2 regions of the Shewanella sp. H8 genome follow, and region 2 is predicted to be linked to the other one. Evidence: predicted binding sites of a transcription regulator. Region 2 holds the regulator's gene; the other holds the start of a gene.
The links. Region 2 encodes FliA, which starts transcription of late flagellar genes. Its sites were predicted from a motif close to CTAAAGNTNNNNNNNNNNNNGCCGATA; they were not measured.

Region 1: ABIS04_RS02820 (cytoplasmic protein) is a predicted target of FliA. The motif match lies at 2,208-2,234, and genes of this name have one in related genera.

The regions. Positions count from the first base shown of each region.
Region 1 covers NZ_CP157213.1:653,931-662,282, reverse strand. The annotation lists gene chrA (chromate efflux transporter) at 142-1,293, opposite strand; gene ABIS04_RS02825 (MarR family winged helix-turn-helix transcriptional regulator) at 1,621-2,112, opposite strand; gene ABIS04_RS02820 (cytoplasmic protein) at 2,269-2,463, shown strand; gene ABIS04_RS02815 (STAS/SEC14 domain-containing protein) at 2,579-2,959, opposite strand; gene mdtD (multidrug transporter subunit MdtD) at 3,273-4,700, opposite strand; gene ABIS04_RS02805 (TMEM165/GDT1 family protein) at 4,711-5,265, opposite strand; yybP-ykoY riboswitch at 5,349-5,471, opposite strand; gene ABIS04_RS02800 (aromatic amino acid transport family protein) at 5,706-6,908, shown strand; gene ABIS04_RS02795 (S46 family peptidase) at 7,093-8,352, shown strand, end outside.
Region 2 covers NZ_CP157213.1:2,998,171-3,006,522, forward strand. The annotation lists gene ABIS04_RS12955 (chemotaxis response regulator protein-glutamate methylesterase) at 1-843, opposite strand, end outside; gene ABIS04_RS12960 (chemotaxis protein CheA) at 874-3,069, opposite strand; gene ABIS04_RS12965 (protein phosphatase CheZ) at 3,085-3,822, opposite strand; gene cheY (chemotaxis response regulator CheY) at 3,836-4,219, opposite strand; gene ABIS04_RS12975 (RNA polymerase sigma factor FliA) at 4,264-4,983, opposite strand; gene ABIS04_RS12980 (MinD/ParA family protein) at 4,976-5,860, opposite strand; gene flhF (flagellar biosynthesis protein FlhF) at 5,865-7,250, opposite strand; gene flhA (flagellar biosynthesis protein FlhA) at 7,280-8,352, opposite strand, start outside.

The sequences.
Region 1 (8,352 bases), 2.1 Mb from region 2:
GATTAGCCTTAAATAGATAAATGGTTGGTGATATCATCGTCTATTATATTATCGCCTACCTATTATAAAACGTTACATTTTTTGCAATACTTTGATGAAAAAAAGTGAAAGGTGTCTCAAAAAATCAATATATGAGCTGTATTACACTATTGTTAAACCACTTCCTACGATCGCAAATCCTATCACTACCCAAACAAGGCTTGGTTTGAATATTTTTAATATACTAAAACCAATAACAACCATAGCCATGTCTATCGGTTTGACCACCGCACTGGTAAACACCGGTTGGTAAAGTGCCGTAAGCAATAGTCCGACAACAGCTGCGTTCACACCTGCCAAGGCTCCGGCTATTGCAGGATGTTGACTGATTGAATGCCAACTTTTTAGGCCTACTAGCATCAGTAAAAAACCGGGGAGAAAAATAGCCAATGTTGCCACTAGCGCACCTAATATGGGTGATTCCAACCATAAGTCAGCGCCTAAAAAAGTGGCTAACGTAAACATAGGTCCAGGTATGGCTTGCGCCAAAGCGTATCCGGTTAGGAAACGGTCTGGGGTCATATAGTCACCCACACTGGTTTCTAGCAATGGCAGTACCACATGACCGCCACCAAATACTAAACTACCCACTTGATAAAATTTTGCAAAAATCTGCCCCAGGCTATCGGGTTGATTAATGAAATAAAACGATGTAGCTAATCCAATAATAAATAATGTTAACCAGGCATAATTGAGTTCTATTTTTGGTGTGTCTGGCGTGATACTCTCGCCTCGAGTCATCAACACAACCCCAACAACGCCAGCCACTAGCAACACTACTATTTGCATTAATAATGAAGGCATTAATAAAGTTGCAACAGCGGTGGCAGCCATTAATGCTTTGGTTGTTTTACGCTGGCAAAACTGACCAAACATTGACAAGGTCGCATCGGCGACAACCACAACAGCCAGTAGTTTGAGACCGTGAATAGCGCCCTCAACGGCTGTTAAATCTAACCATTGGGCACTAGTCACCGCAAATAAAAACATCAGTAAAAAAGACGGTAAAGTAAACCCTAAAAAGGCCGCTAACCCACCCAATAAACCACCACGATGATAGCCAATGGCAAAACCAACCTGACTTGAGCCCGGGCCAGGCATAAACTGGCTTAAAGCGACAAAACTGGAATATTGTTTACTGTCTAGCCATTGCAATTCATCAACAAATGCTTTTCTAAAGTAACCAATATGTGCCGCAGGGCCGCCAAAACTAATTAACCCTAGCGCTAAAAAACGACTGAATATTTGCCACATAGTTCTGATACCTTTTTATGTTGATAAACAATACTATGACATTAAGATGACACTTTTATGATTGCATATCTTTAGAGCATGTCTTTAGGAAATAGCGAACAATCACATAAGCTATTTGTCATCCTGAGAGGGAGGGAACAAGCATAAATTAGCTTGGTGAACGACCATTTGGGCTGGTGTAAAATGCAGTGCTCGCTTAATACTGGCGCTAACCATTGCTAATAGGTAAGTAGCAATAAAATAGGTTAACGGTTGTTACTTTAGACTTACTGATTCAAGCTAAGGTAGTTGAGTATTACAGCATGAGACCATCGTCGCTCAATATAATCACATTTCACAACTACTCGCCTCTCCAGAATTAAGTGCAGTAAAAGCTTGATCACACAGTTGCTTTAGTTGTTGTAAGTCTTCAATACTACCACCCACTTTACAACGCATTTGCTCTGGAATAGTTAAGGCTTGCTGATATAACTGTTGGCCTTGCACCGTGACATGTAACACACGCACACGTTCATCCAACTCACTGCGTCCACGGGTGACTAACGCTTTATTCTCTAAACGTTTTAGTAATGGGGTTAACGTGCCAGAATCTAAATGTAATTTATCCCCTAAGGTTTTAACACTTATGCCTGGCTCTTTCCAAAGCACCATCATCACTAGATATTGTGGGTAAGTCAGCGACAGCTCATCTAACAATGGTCGATATGCGCGGATCATCGCATTAGCGGCACTGTACAATGAAAAACACACCTGGTTTTCAAGTGCTAGCGGATTTTGTGCCGCAGGTAACTGAGATTCAGTAAACGCTTTACTAGACATGACTTTACTCCACTAACCAATAATATTGATTAATGATAACATTGGTTGTGCACAACTTATAATCAAAAATGCAATAAGCCATTTGTTAATAATGCATCAAGCTTTTCGATGCCCGACCGATATAACATTACTATTCAATTTATATTAAGGTTAACTATGTCCATTAGTATTAATTCACCGTCTTCAATGCCTACAACGATTGATTCAGGAAATAGTTTAATGGTTGCTGTTATCTCTAAAAATCAGCAAGAAATTGAAGGGGAAATGGCTTTGCAACTAATGGAAGCAGCACAATTACCTGTGCCGCAACCTATTGACAACAGCGGCCATAATATCAATACCACGGCATAAATGCTTTATACCGTGATCAAAACCCTAGCCAATAATAACTATCGTATCCTAGGATAAAATCTATTCATCATACAATACATCAACAGATACACACCCGCTTATAATGAACATCTGATTAATAACGAAGCCATTTTAAGGCTTCATCTTGGTCTTCAAAATATTTAATTTCACCCGAAATAAACCAGCTACCTATTTTAGCCGACCACTCAAGCCAGTTTTTACGCCCCCAAATAGCCACTCTTTCAAACTCAGATTTATGTTTTAATCCAAGCTTCAAATCATCCCAAGCGGCATGTAAATCCCAGCCATCTAATTCTGTGGCATCAAAGAACAAACTCACTTTAGGTTGTGCTATTTGGTTCAGTGCTCCTTCTAACATGGGCGTAATGACAAGATAATCTTCGTGGGTTAATGTGCCAACGGCTTTCAATGTAACAAAAAACACATTTTCAATTCGGTTTATGCCTATTGATAAACCATGTCTCTTAATATCCATAACGTGACTCCACTATTATATTTTACATAATCAAATGTAGGGGAAAATTAGAAACGGTCATGTAGATATTTTAAGCGTTTACGGGAGAAAATGTGTGGAGGACTGCACAAAAATGGTGTGAGTTGTGACGCTTTACCTGAGATTGATTGTTTAATGCTTTACGCATATAAGAGTTTAGCGCGAAAACTAAGAATATAAAAACCGATGTTGCCGCTATCGTTAAATAACCAAGGCTAATAGCATCGGATTATGTACGTGGATTGGCTCAACAAACATCAGGACATCTGCGAACAGTATCATGTAACTATGTACCCTAAAGTGCAATGTTATCTTCTGAATCCTTAACCCTTCGGCCAACATCTTTAGACAGTTGTGAAAAAATGGCCGCGGCTAACATCGCCATAATGCCAACAGTGACAAAAGTCAGTTGAAAAGCTTGCAGAACGGTCGTCATATCATCACTGCCAACTTCTGCACTGAAACCGCCTAGCAGAGCACCAGCACACGCAACACCGAGACTTAATGATAACTGTCCCACCACAGACAACAGGCTATTGCCGCTACTGGCATTCACATCGTCTAAATCAATAAGCGTCACGGCATTCATTGCCGTAAACTGTAATGAGTTAATTGCACCAAGAATCGCCAACATGCACAACAACAACCAGTATGGCGTTTGTTCACCTACCAGCCCCATACTTGCAAGCATCAATCCCAGCGCCAAAGTATTAATCGTTAGCACCAAGCGATAACCAAACCATTCGATAATAGGTCGAGCCAGCGACTTAGCGATCATCGCTGCTGCGGCTAATGGCAACATGCTCATCCCAGCTTGAGAAGGTGAATAACCTAGCGCAACTTGCAATAATAAAGGCACTAGGAATGGCAATGCGCCACTGCCCAAGCGCGCAAAAAGATTACCAAAAATACCGATAGAAAATGTTCTTGTCTTAAATAATGAAGGCGCAAATAACGGATTATTTATTCGACCGGCTCGTAGCCAATATGCTATCAAACACGCCATGCCGCCAAATAACAACAACATCACCCGTAAGTGCGGCAGGTCCAGTTCCCCTAACCCTTCCATGGCAATGGTAATCAACAACATTGCACTGCCAAATAACAAAAAACCTAGACTATCAAAACGCGATTTTTCTTTGCCGCGTAAATCGGGAATAAACTTCCACACGGCATAGCAACCGACCACGCCGACAGGGAGATTGATCAAAAAGATCCAATGCCATGTCAGGTATTGCACCATCCAACCGCCCAGAGTAGGGCCGAGCAAAGGACCCAGTAAACCGGGAATGGTAATAAATCCCATGATCCGTACTAATTCCGAGCGTGGATATGCCCGCAGCACCACCAGTCTTCCAACAGGCAACATCAAAGCACCACCTAACCCTTGCACAACCCGAGCGCCAATCAGCATGTCTAATGAATTGGACAATGCACAAAGCAGAGATCCTAAACTGAACAATAAAATCGCACCAAAGAAGATTTTTTTGGTGCCAAAGCGATCAGCAATCCAGCCTGAAGCAGGGATTAACAAAGCAACCGTTAACATGTAAGCGATAATGACGCCTTGCATACGCAAAGGATCTTCGCTTAAATCGTTGGCCATCGCTGGTAACGCGGTGTTCAGAATCGTTCCATCAAGTGACTGCATAAAAAAAGCAATCGCGACAACCCAAGGCAATCCTCGGGCGGCATCACTATCAAGAACTCGACTATCGGGCATTAAACCTCCTTTACCACATCAGCGTTGCCACACCGAGTAGTATAAAAATCACAGCACAGGTTCGATGAATAAGCTTCATGGGTAATTTATTTGCACTAAAACTTCCAGCCAATACAACTGGGACATTGGCAATCAGCATACCTAATGTAGTGCCAATGACAACCCATGTCAGTGCTTGATATTTTGCCGCTAAGACTACCGTCGCAATTTGAGTTTTATCACCCATTTCAGCAATAAAAAACAATATAAACGTTGCAACAAAAGCACCGAGTTTATAGAAGCGATTATCATCATCATCCATTTTATCGGGTATAAGGACCCATAACGCAATAGCAAAAAATGAACCCGCCACCAAATAGGTTGCCAATTGTGGGTCAATCCAGGCAATTGCCCACTGACCTAACCATGCCGCAAGAAAATGATTTAATAATGTAGCGAGTAAAATACCTGAGATAATAGCGGTTTTATTGTGAAATCTGACCGCTAGTAATAATGCTAATAATTGAGTTTTGTCGCCAATTTCAGCGATGGCAACAGTAAGAGTTGAGGCGAGTAAAGCTTCCAATGTGATATTCCTAGGGGTAAATGACAACTAAGCACAAACCACCACATACCCCTTAATGCAGTTACTGTGCTTAGGTCTTGCATGGCAAATCAATTAGTATCAATGATTTGCTGTAAGTACCATGGCATTTGGCCAAGTATGTTGACACTTACTCCTAATCACATCTTGTCGACGTGCTAGGTTAGCTACTCCCCTAAAACAAGCGGCATTATAACTTATGAAAAGATTTAATCAACGCTCACAATGCTGAAGCTATTCTGCGGTACTGATGTAATGCTACGCTATTGCATAAGTCGGGTATAAAACAGTTAAGTATAATGTTATGTAATTGTTTATAAACACGGCTGTTAGCCTTTAACAATCAAAGATCCTTGCCTGCTCATCCCCCCTTCTGCTAATGTCCGACACAAATAAAATAATAATTAGACAGGACGTTTTCTGTGAATTTTAAAACTTTAGGCTCTATTTCAATCGTCGCTGGCACGGCAATTGGCGGAGGTATGCTCGCGCTACCATTAGCAACTGCAGCCTTGGGAATGATCCCCGCATTAATTTTATTAGTGATTATTTGGGCCTTATCGGCTTACACCTCGTTATTAATGTTAGAAATTAATCTTCACAGCGGTGTCGGCGATAACGTCCACGCCATTACCGGTAAAACCTTGGGTAACATCGGCCAGCTAATCCAAGGCGGTTCCTTTCTCAGTTTATTGTTTGCCTTAACCATGGTGTATCTGATGGGAGGCTCATCGCTATTAGAAACCCGCTTAGCCCCCATCGGTATTAATATGAGCAACCAAGTGGCGGTAATATTATTTACGGTTATTTTTGGTGGATTAATTGCCATTGGCGTGAAATGGATTGATAAAGTTTCACGGATTTTATTCACCTCTATGGTGGTGTTACTGGTTATTGTAGTGGCATTTTTATTACCAGACGTTAACGTAATCAGCGCACTAAACAATTACTCAACCGATGTTGCTTCCGGTACTGCTCTGCAACAATTATGGTTAGCGGCCATCCCGGTGGTATTCACCTCATTTGGTTTCCATGTGTGTATTGCAACCATTGTGCGCTACCTAAATGGCGATGCAGTGGCGCTCAGAAAAGTATTATTGATTGGCTCAACCATTCCACTAGTTTGCTACATTCTATGGTTATTAGTGACATTAGGGTCTTTAGGCGGAGAAACTGTGCATAGTTTTGGTGGTTCACTACCTAAACTCGTGACGGCTTTACAGGGCTTAGCCGAGTCACATATTATCAGCCAAGCAATTGATTTATTTGCTAACCTTGCGTTAATTACCTCATTTTTAGGCGTCACCATGAGCTTATTCGATTATGTTGCTGAACTCACTCGAGCCAAAGATGATGTTGCTGGGCGGGCTAAAACATGGTTAATTACCTTTATCCCCCCGCTATTATGTGCGTTGTATTATCCAGACGGATTTTTCAAAGTGCTTGGTTTTGCAGCTATTCCATTGGTAGTCATGATTATTTATTTACCGATTGCAATGGCACTAAAGCAACGCTCAAAACAGCTTGGAGGATATGAGGTGTCTGGTGGTAACTTGGGACTTATTATTGCAGGCTTACTCGGCACATTGATTGTTGTCGCTCAGTTGATGGTGGCGTTGACCTAAATCATATATATCATTAATGGATTTGTAAGCGAGTTTTGCAAACGCTATTAAGATGATTAAACATTTGTTAAAGTCAGGCTTAGCCTGACTTTTTTGTTTCTGTGACTTCATCATTTTGATTCATATAATGAGACAAACTGGCACAATATTTATGACAAGCTCCCTCTTAAAATGGAATTCTATAATGAAAAAATGGTTATTAACTGTCGCAATAGCAGCCAGTTTTGGCGCTGCAGCAGATGAAGGTATGTGGCAGCCACATCAACTTCCCGCAATGGCGGATGAACTCAAAGCAAAAGGCTTAGAAATAAGCGCTGATTCAATTTCTAAATTAACCGAATTTCCAATGAATGCAGTGATTAGCTTAGGGGGTTGCACCGCTTCATTTGTGTCTCCTAAAGGCTTAGTGGTAACTAACCATCACTGTGCTTACGGCTCAATTCAGTACAACTCAACACCCGAAAAAAACTTGCTTAAAGACGGTTTCTTAGCAAAAACATACGCTGAAGAATTACCTGCAACACCGGGCTCACGTATTTTTGTGACCGAAGCTGTGACTAATGTTACCGACAAGGTTAAAGCAAACCAAATGGATAAAGTAGGTAATGACTTTTATAAAGGCATTGAACTACAAGAGAAATCCTTAGTTGCAGAATGTGAAAAACAAGATGGCTATCGCTGCCAAGTTTATAGTTTTCATGGCGGCCTAGAGTATTATCTGGTTAAGCAGTTAGAAATTCGCGATGTACGTTTAGCCTATAACCCAGCAGCAAGCGTGGGGAAATACGGCGGCGATATCGATAACTGGATGTGGCCCCGCCATACCGGTGACTTCTCTTTTTATCGTGCTTATGTATCCAAAGATGGTAAGCCAGCAGATTTTAGTAAAGACAATGTCCCTTACGAGCCAAAAAGCTTTTTAAAAGTATCGGCTAAAGGTGTCAGTGATGGCGACTTCGTTATGGTTGCCGGTTATCCTGGCCGCACTAACCGTTACCGCACTGCAGATGAAGTTAAAAATCAATTTGAATGGGCTTATCCAGAAGGAAAAGTACTGCGCGAACGTATGATTGACATCATCAAAGAAACGGCTCCAGAAGGTACTGATGAACGCATAAAATACGAAAGCCTTATTGCTGGCTTAGCTAACTATGCAAAAAACTTCACTTCTATGATCGAATTTTATGGTAAATCGACCATGTTGGCTGATCGCAATAAAATTGAGAGTGATTTAACTGCATGGATTAATAAAGATAAAAAACGTCAGCAACAATATGGCGAAACCTTGGCGACATTAGAAAAACTCGTCGCTAAGAGCCAGCAAAATCAACAACGTGATATCTTATTAGGTTATATCGGTTACACCACTATGGTGACAACCGCACGTGACCTGTACCGTTTAGCCAATGAAAAAAACTTAGCAGATATGGATCGTGAACCGGGA
Region 2 (8,352 bases):
CGCTAAATAGGCACAACCAGGACGTATTACATCACCATTTTCAGCTTCTTTGACTTCGATTCTACACAAAGTATTTAACCGTGCAGCAAATGCAGGCGTAAATGCTGCCGGCATGTGTTGTATCAACACAATCGGATGAGGATAATTGGCTGGAAATGCGGTTAACACTTTTTGTAACGCAACTGGACCGCCTGTTGATGTTCCAATCAATAAAACTTTATATTGCTTACCACTGGCTCGAATAGATGATACTGAAGAGGTGGATTGCTGAGCAGCATGACGTTCCGGAGCTGGAGTAGCTAAACTTGAACGAGTTGCCGTCGTTGAATTCAAACGACCGCTTAGAGGACGAGATGACGGTTTTGCTTCTTGATCTACAATAGTTGATCTACGAGGTTCAGGTGCATTTACAGAAGTAGACGTTAACGCACTAGGACGATACATTCTACGTCGCCCTAATGCTTTAATTCGTTGCTGTAATAAAAATATTGCATCATCTTTATTAGTGGCAATATCTTCAAAACGCTTAGGCAAAAAATCTAATGCACCGGCTTCTAACGCATCTAGAGTGGCTTTTGCGCCATCATGCGTTAATGATGAAAACATTAAAATTGGAGTAGGATTATTAGCCATGATTTCACGGACAGCAGTGATACCGTCCATCACAGGCATTTCAATATCCATCGTAATGACTTGAGGCTTTAACTTTGCAGCCATATCAACAGCTTCTTTGCCATTAACAGCAACGGCAATGACCTCGAGATCAGGATCTTGATTAACAATCTCACTGACTCGACGTCGAAAAAAACTAGAATCATCTACAACTAGTACTTTTATGGCCATTTAAGTCCTTAAATAATGGAACTTTTGTTGTTATTTTCTGCTCTTTGCATAATGTTTTAGTAACCCAGGGACATCTAAAATAAGTGCAATACCACCATCAGATGTTATTGTCGCGCCAGCCATTCCTGGTGTACCTTGTAACATACTACCAAGCGGTTTAATGACCACTTCTTCTTGGCCAATCAACGCATCAACAACAAAACCAATTTGCATAGTACCGAGCTGAACAATCACAACATGGCCTCGTTTTTTGTCACCGTGTTTAAACGTCGACTTTTTACTGTGCAGCCAATGCTCTAAATAAAATAGTGGTACAGCCTTATTACGGAAAATAACCGTCAGTTGGCCATCAACAATATTGGTATTTTTTAAATCCAAATTAAAGATTTCATTCACACTCGATAATGGTAGTGCAAATACTTGATTAGAAACATCAACCATTAATGTCGGCATAATAGCTAAGGTCAATGGCACTTTAATTTCAAGTACCGTACCCTTGCCTTTCATCGAATCAATATAAACAGTACCGTTGAGTTGGTTAATGCGGGTTTTCACCACATCCATACCCACTCCGCGGCCTGAAATATCTGAAATTTCAACCTTTGTTGAAAAGCCAGGGGCAAAAATAAGGTTATAAGCTTCGTTATCAGTCATTCTCGAGGCGGCATCTTCATCTAACACACCACGACTGATTGCAATTTGTTTTAGTTTCTCAGGGTCCATCCCTGCACCATCATCCTCAATTTTAAGCAGAATATGGTCACCTTCTTGGCTAGCAGACAAAGTAATAGTACCTGTCCGAGATTTGCCACTTGCTTCACGCGTAATCGGCATTTCGATACCATGATCGACTGAGTTACGCACTAAATGGACTAAAGGATCGGCTAACGCCTCGACTAAATTCTTATCAAGATCAGTGTCCTCACCAATCATAATTAAATCGATTTCTTTATTTAACGTTCGCGCTAGATCACGAACCACACGAGGGAATCGACCAAATACTTTCTTGATTGGTTGCATACGAGTCTTCATCACCGCGCCTTGTAAATCAGCGGTAACTAAATCAAGATTTGCAAGGGCCTTTGACATTTCCTCGTCTTCACGATTAATGCCTAAACTAACCAATCGATTACGTACTAATACTAACTCACCAACCATATTCATGATTTCATCTAAACGAGCAGTATCTACACGAACCGTTGTTTCGCCTTGTGGAACAGAAGGCGCTTTCGCAGGAGCCTTATCTTTAACTGGCTCAACCTTTGGCGTGACTGCCGGTGGCGTTGCAGCAGCAGGCTTGACGACAGGTGCCACTACAGATTTTTTAGTTTCTGTTTTAGCAGCAGTGACAGATGCGGCTTGCGTTTTAGCTACTGCTGGGGCACTCGCTTTACCATGCAACTCATCTAAAAGACGTTCAAACTCATCATCAGTAATTTCATCTGAATCAACAAGAGGTTCAACAACAGGAGTACTTGCGGGTGGCTTAGCTGGAACAAGTGGATCAGATTTCTGTGTGAGTGAACCAGAACCGTGTAATTCATCTAGTAATGCTTCAAACTCGTCATCCGTAATTTCGTCGCTATTACTTGCCGCCGCTGGCTTTACATTATCTTTTTTAACATCAGCCGCTTTAGATGATACCGGACTTTTCCCAGTACCATGTAAAGCATCAAGTAATGCCTCAAATTCGGACTCATCAATGTCATCAATACTGCCGGAACCAGACACTCCCCCTGATGAAGAAGTAATATCTTCGATGTGTTCAGGTTCGCTGGATTCTACAATATTCTCAATAGGCTCAAGTTCTTCAACTGTCATTTCTGAAGGTAAAGGTGCGCCTGAGCTTAATAATTTGAGTTTGGCGAGTAGCTCGGAATCTGCAGAATCTTGTTCTTGCCCCTGCTGAGTTTGAGCAAACATGGTATTAATAGCGTCGACCGCTTGCAAAATAATATCCATTAACTCTGCATTTACACCACGTTTGCCCGTGCGTAATAAATCGAACGTATTTTCAGCTTCGTGACACACATCAACCATGGGTTTTAGGCTTAAAAAGCCTGCGCCACCCTTAACAGTGTGGAATCCACGGAAAATAGCATTAAGTAAATCACTGTCATCAGGATTATTTTCAAGAGCAACAAGTTGCTCTTGTAGAAGCTCTAAAATCTCGCCAGCTTCAATTAAAAAGTCCTGGAGTATCTCTTCATCAACATCAAAGGACATTAAATTGACTCCTAATTAGAAACCCAGACTTGATAGAAGATCGTCTACTTCATCCTGACCAGTCACTACATCTTCGCGCAATTCAGCATGCATGATGGGACCTTCTGCTTCTATCTTATTATCGTTTATAGTTGGCGATGATTCGGTAATATGATCACCAAATACCGTTAGCATTGAGACCAAATTACTTTCTACTTCACGAACCAAATCTATCACTCTACGGATCATCTGACCCGTTAAGTCTTGGAAGTCTTGTGCCATCAAAATTTGATTTAATAACTCACGAAGACGATTAGAATCGTGCTCACTATGGGACATAAACTGCTGAACATCATGACAAAGTGATTTAAACTCACCCAATTCGATATCACAACGCATCAATTTATCCCACATGGGAGTCACTGATTGTATGTTACTAATAATGGTATCGGCCAAAGGTAAACATTCTTCAACTGCATCCATCGTTTTATTTGCAGCTTGTTCTGTCATATCGATAACATAATTCAATCTTTCTTTAGCATCCGGTATTTCGGTATTGGCTAATTCAGATATACGGTTATCCAATTGAAAATCTTTTAGTGCACTATGGAGTTGTCGAGTTAACTTACCGACTTCTTCAAAAAGCTCACTTTGCAATGGCATTGCAAGCTCCCTGATTACATCATCGGCTTCGTCTTGCTTACCAGAAGTAAGCAGTTCAACAAGTCCTTGGGCTTGTTCGAGAGTGATTAACCCCGATATTGATGCCTGCATGACTTATCCTTTCTTATGCGAGTCGTTCAAAGATTTTATCTAACTTTTCTTTTAACGTCGCCGCGGTGAAAGGTTTAACCACATAACCATTAACACCGGCTTGCGCAGCTGCAATAATCTGTTCACGTTTAGCCTCTGCGGTTACCATTAATACAGGTAAATGCTTTAAAGAATCATCAGCACGAATCGCTCTAAGCAAATCGATACCTTGCATTCCCGGCATATTCCAGTCTGTTACCACAAAATCAAAATCACCTTTTTGCAACATAGGTAGGGCTGTTGAGCCATCATCTGCTTCTTGGGTATTATTAAATCCCAAATCTCGCAACAAGTTCTTAATGATACGCCTCATTGTTGAAAAATCGTCAACAATGAGAATCTTCATATTCTTGTCCAAGGTTTCCTCCGGTGAGCTGATACTCGTTTGCTCTAAATAAGTTATTATTCTTGTGTCCAATGCTTAAGTTTTGCTTTTAATCTGAGCATGGCCTGACTTAATATCTGGCTTACTCGCGATTCGCTAACCTCAAGGATTGAACCAATTTCTTTTAAATTTAATGCTTCGTCATAATATAACGACAACACTAAGGCATCTCTTTCTGGTAATGTTTTAATTGCTGCAACCAGCGCAGATTGGAATTGAACTTCAGCAAGTGAGTCAAAGGTTTTATCAGACGGTTCGTTGTCAGTGACTAACACATCTTGCGAAACACCAAGATCTTCTATGCCTATGATTTTACCAACAGAAACATCATTTAAGATATGATGGTACTCATCGAGCGACATATCAAGTTTTTCAGCAATTTCAGTGTCATTAGCATCACGTCCAAACTGTTGTCCTAATTCGTCAATAACCTGGGCAACACGACGATTATTACGGTGAACTGAACGTGGAACCCAGTCACCACGGCGAATTTCATCTATCATTGCGCCACGAATTCTGATTCCCGCAAAGGTTTCAAATTTAGCACCTTTACTGTTATCAAATTTAGATGAGGCTTCAAGTAACCCCATCATCCCAGCTTGTAATAAATCATCAAGTTGCACCGATGCTGGTAATCTTGCCAGCATATGATGGGCAATTCTTTTTACCAGCGGTGCATACTGTTCAACAATAGACGTTTTGTTATCGAACTGAGTATACGCAGCGGCTTTATTCACTCGTTGTTCCTTCTTCTTGTATCGGTTTACGTTGTACAAGACGTTCAACAAAGAACTCTAGATGACCACCTGGCTGTTGTGGTACAGGCCAAGTCATAATTTTATTGGCTAATCCTTGGTAAGCAATAGCTGAAGGTGATTTAGGATACGCTTCAACAACTAACTTTTGCTTACGAACAGATTTTCGTAAATTTTCATCAAATGGAACAGTTGCCACTAATTCTAAAGCAACATCTAAGAATCTATCCGTTACTTTACTTAGTTTAGCAAATAATTCCATACCTTCTCGTAAACTACGCACCATATTTGCTACAATTTTGAAGTGGAACACACCATGTTCACGACTTAAAATTTTAATCAATGCATAGGCATCAGTAATTGACGTAGGTTCATCACATACTACAATTAATACATCTTGTGATGCACGAGAAAAACTCAGCACCATATCTGATATGCCTGCCGCAGTATCCACAATTAAAATATCGAACTGAGTACGCATTTCACTAAATGCTCGGATTAACCCAGCATGTTGTGCTTGTGTTAACTCAACCATCGCTTGAGAACCTGACGTTGCAGGAACAATGCCAATACCTTTAGGCCCGCGTACAATGATGTCATCTAATTCGGCATCACCGGACAAAACATGAGATAAATTTTTCTCCGCACGTATCCCAAGCATGACATCGACATTGGCTAAACCTAAATCGGCATCAAGAACTAATACACGTTTGCCCTTTTCAGCTAACGCTACCGCGGTATTAATTGACACACTGGTTTTGCCCACTCCGCCTTTACCACCGGATACGGCAATTACTTTTACTTTATCGTTATTTGGTTGATTCATCATACGTAAACCACTTGCTTGATCCCGAGTCATATTTTCACTCAAATGCATAGGCTGTGTCATTAGACCACACTGGGTCTTGTGACGTCTGTTGTTCTTTTTCGTTTAATGCTGCTAATGCTTGCTTCGCTAATTCTAATGTATCAGCCACTTTCATGTCTTCAGGAACACGTTGACCGTTTGTAACATAACTCAATGGTAACTCATTTTGAATCAATACGCTCAATGCACCTGCAATTGATATCGATTCGTCTAATTTAGTCAAAATAGCACCAGATAATGGAATCCGCTTAAAGTGCTCTACAGCATCTTGTAATACACGACGTTGACCTGTCGCAGATAATACTAAGTAACTCCGAATAGGGATCCTACTGTTTGCAGTCAAATTATCAAGTTGTTGATACAGACGCATGTCACGTTGTCCCATACCTGCTGTATCAATTAACACTAATTTACGATTTCTAAACTGATAAAGAATTTGTTCCAACTCAGTTAAATCATTTGCTTGCTTAACTGGGCAGCCCATAATTTTCCCATAAGTCGCTAATTGGTCATAGGCACCAATTCGATAATGGTCTGTGGTAATTAATGCAACTTGTTCTGGGCCATGATGGGCAGCAAATCTTGCTGCTATTTTAGCTAAAGATGTTGTTTTACCGACACCAGTAGGTCCAACAAATGCCACAACACCACCACGTTTGACAATATCATCACCTTGATTATCAAGTAGATTAGCTAAACTTTGTGGTAACGCTCTCACTAAATCTGCTGGAGAGTAATGTTGACTTAATCCTGCTAGTTTAGCAGCTACTGCTGGAGAAAACTCAGCTGCAATCAATTTGCTTTCAAGCATGGCACCAACCGGGTCGGTGCGCTTTTTTTGATCCTTCATTAATGAGGATACTTGATGGGTCAAAAGGCTTCGTAATGAAGCCATCTCTTCGCGCAACTCTTCCATATCAGCAGATTGATTTTTATTGGTTCTTTTAGAATGTTCCGCGGTGGTTTGTGGTTGAAAAGTTGCAGCTGATTTAGCTGGCTTTGCGCCTTCTAATTGACGAGCCCATTCAGGTAATTCTGGCTCATCTTGACGCACTGACATCTGCTGAGTCATGCGGTTATGCTGTTTTTCAAGTAATGCTTGCAGTGAGTCAGCCGCTGGCGGTGGACTAACCTTAGATTGAGCTTTTACAGCAGGTTTAGCACCTAGTGATACTCTATCGTCACTCACATCCATAAAACTGCTGGTCGGCGCTTGTGACGCAATAGCGGCTTTAGGTTCGTCATAATCAACCGCCGCGACAATTTCTATCCCGCCAGTGACTTTCTTGTTTGACATAATGACAGCGTCAGAACCTAGCGTTTCTTTAACTTGGGCCAATGCTGCGCGCATATCTTTGGCAAAAAATCGTTTAATTTTCACTTATGCACCTCTAAAAACTGACATTATCACTATTGACCTACAGCTGAAACAATTCGTATTTGCTTCTCGTCTGGTATTTCTTGATAAGAAATCACTCGTAAATTTGGAATAGTGTATTTAACAAATCGTGACAGCGTTGACCTAAGCATGCCAGATGTCAATAAAATGGCTGGTTGCCCTACCATTTCTTGCTTCTGAGCAGCATCTAATAACGACTGCTGCATACGCTCTGCAAGGCCCGGTTCAATATTAGGTCCTTCACCGCCGGTAGCCTGCATAGACTTATGCAACATCTGTTCCAACTCTGGCGCCAATGTAATGACAGGGATTTCAAGTTCTGGACCAGAGATTTCTTGTACTATCATACGTTTTAACGCAATACGCACGGCAGCCGTTAGCACTTCAGTATCATTACTCTTAGTTCCATACTCTAGCAATGTCTGCACTATAGTGCGTAAATCACGTACCGATACACCTTCATTAAGTAAGTTTTGCATCACTTTAACCACCGAGCCCAGAGGCATAACATCTGGCACAAAACCATCAACCAATTTAGGTGAATTTTTGGCCAGCATATCCATTAATTGCTGAACTTCTTCGTAACCTAATAGTTTTGCAGCATTATTACTCAATAATTGACTAATATGTGTCGCGACCACAGTTGCGGTATCAACTACGGTATAGCCCAATGTTTGCGCATGTTCACGTTGCTCAGGTGCTATCCATACAGCCTCTAAACCGAAGGCTGGATCGTGAGTCTCAATCCCATCAAGCTTACCGTATACTTGGCCGGGATTAATCGCTAATTCACAATCATGCCTAACTTCAGCTTCCCCAACCACGACGCCCATTAACGAAATGCGATAGGCATTAGGTGATAAATCTAGATTGTCACGAATATGTACAGCAGGAACTAGAAAACCTAATTCTTGCGACAGTTTTTTACGTACGCCTTTGATCCTGCCTAATAATTCACCACCTTGAGACTTATCAACTAATGGAATTAAGCGATAACCGACTTCAAGTCCAATGGTGTCTACATGACGCACATCATCCCAACTTAAATCTTTAGGTTCTTTATCTTTAGTTTCAACAGGTCCTT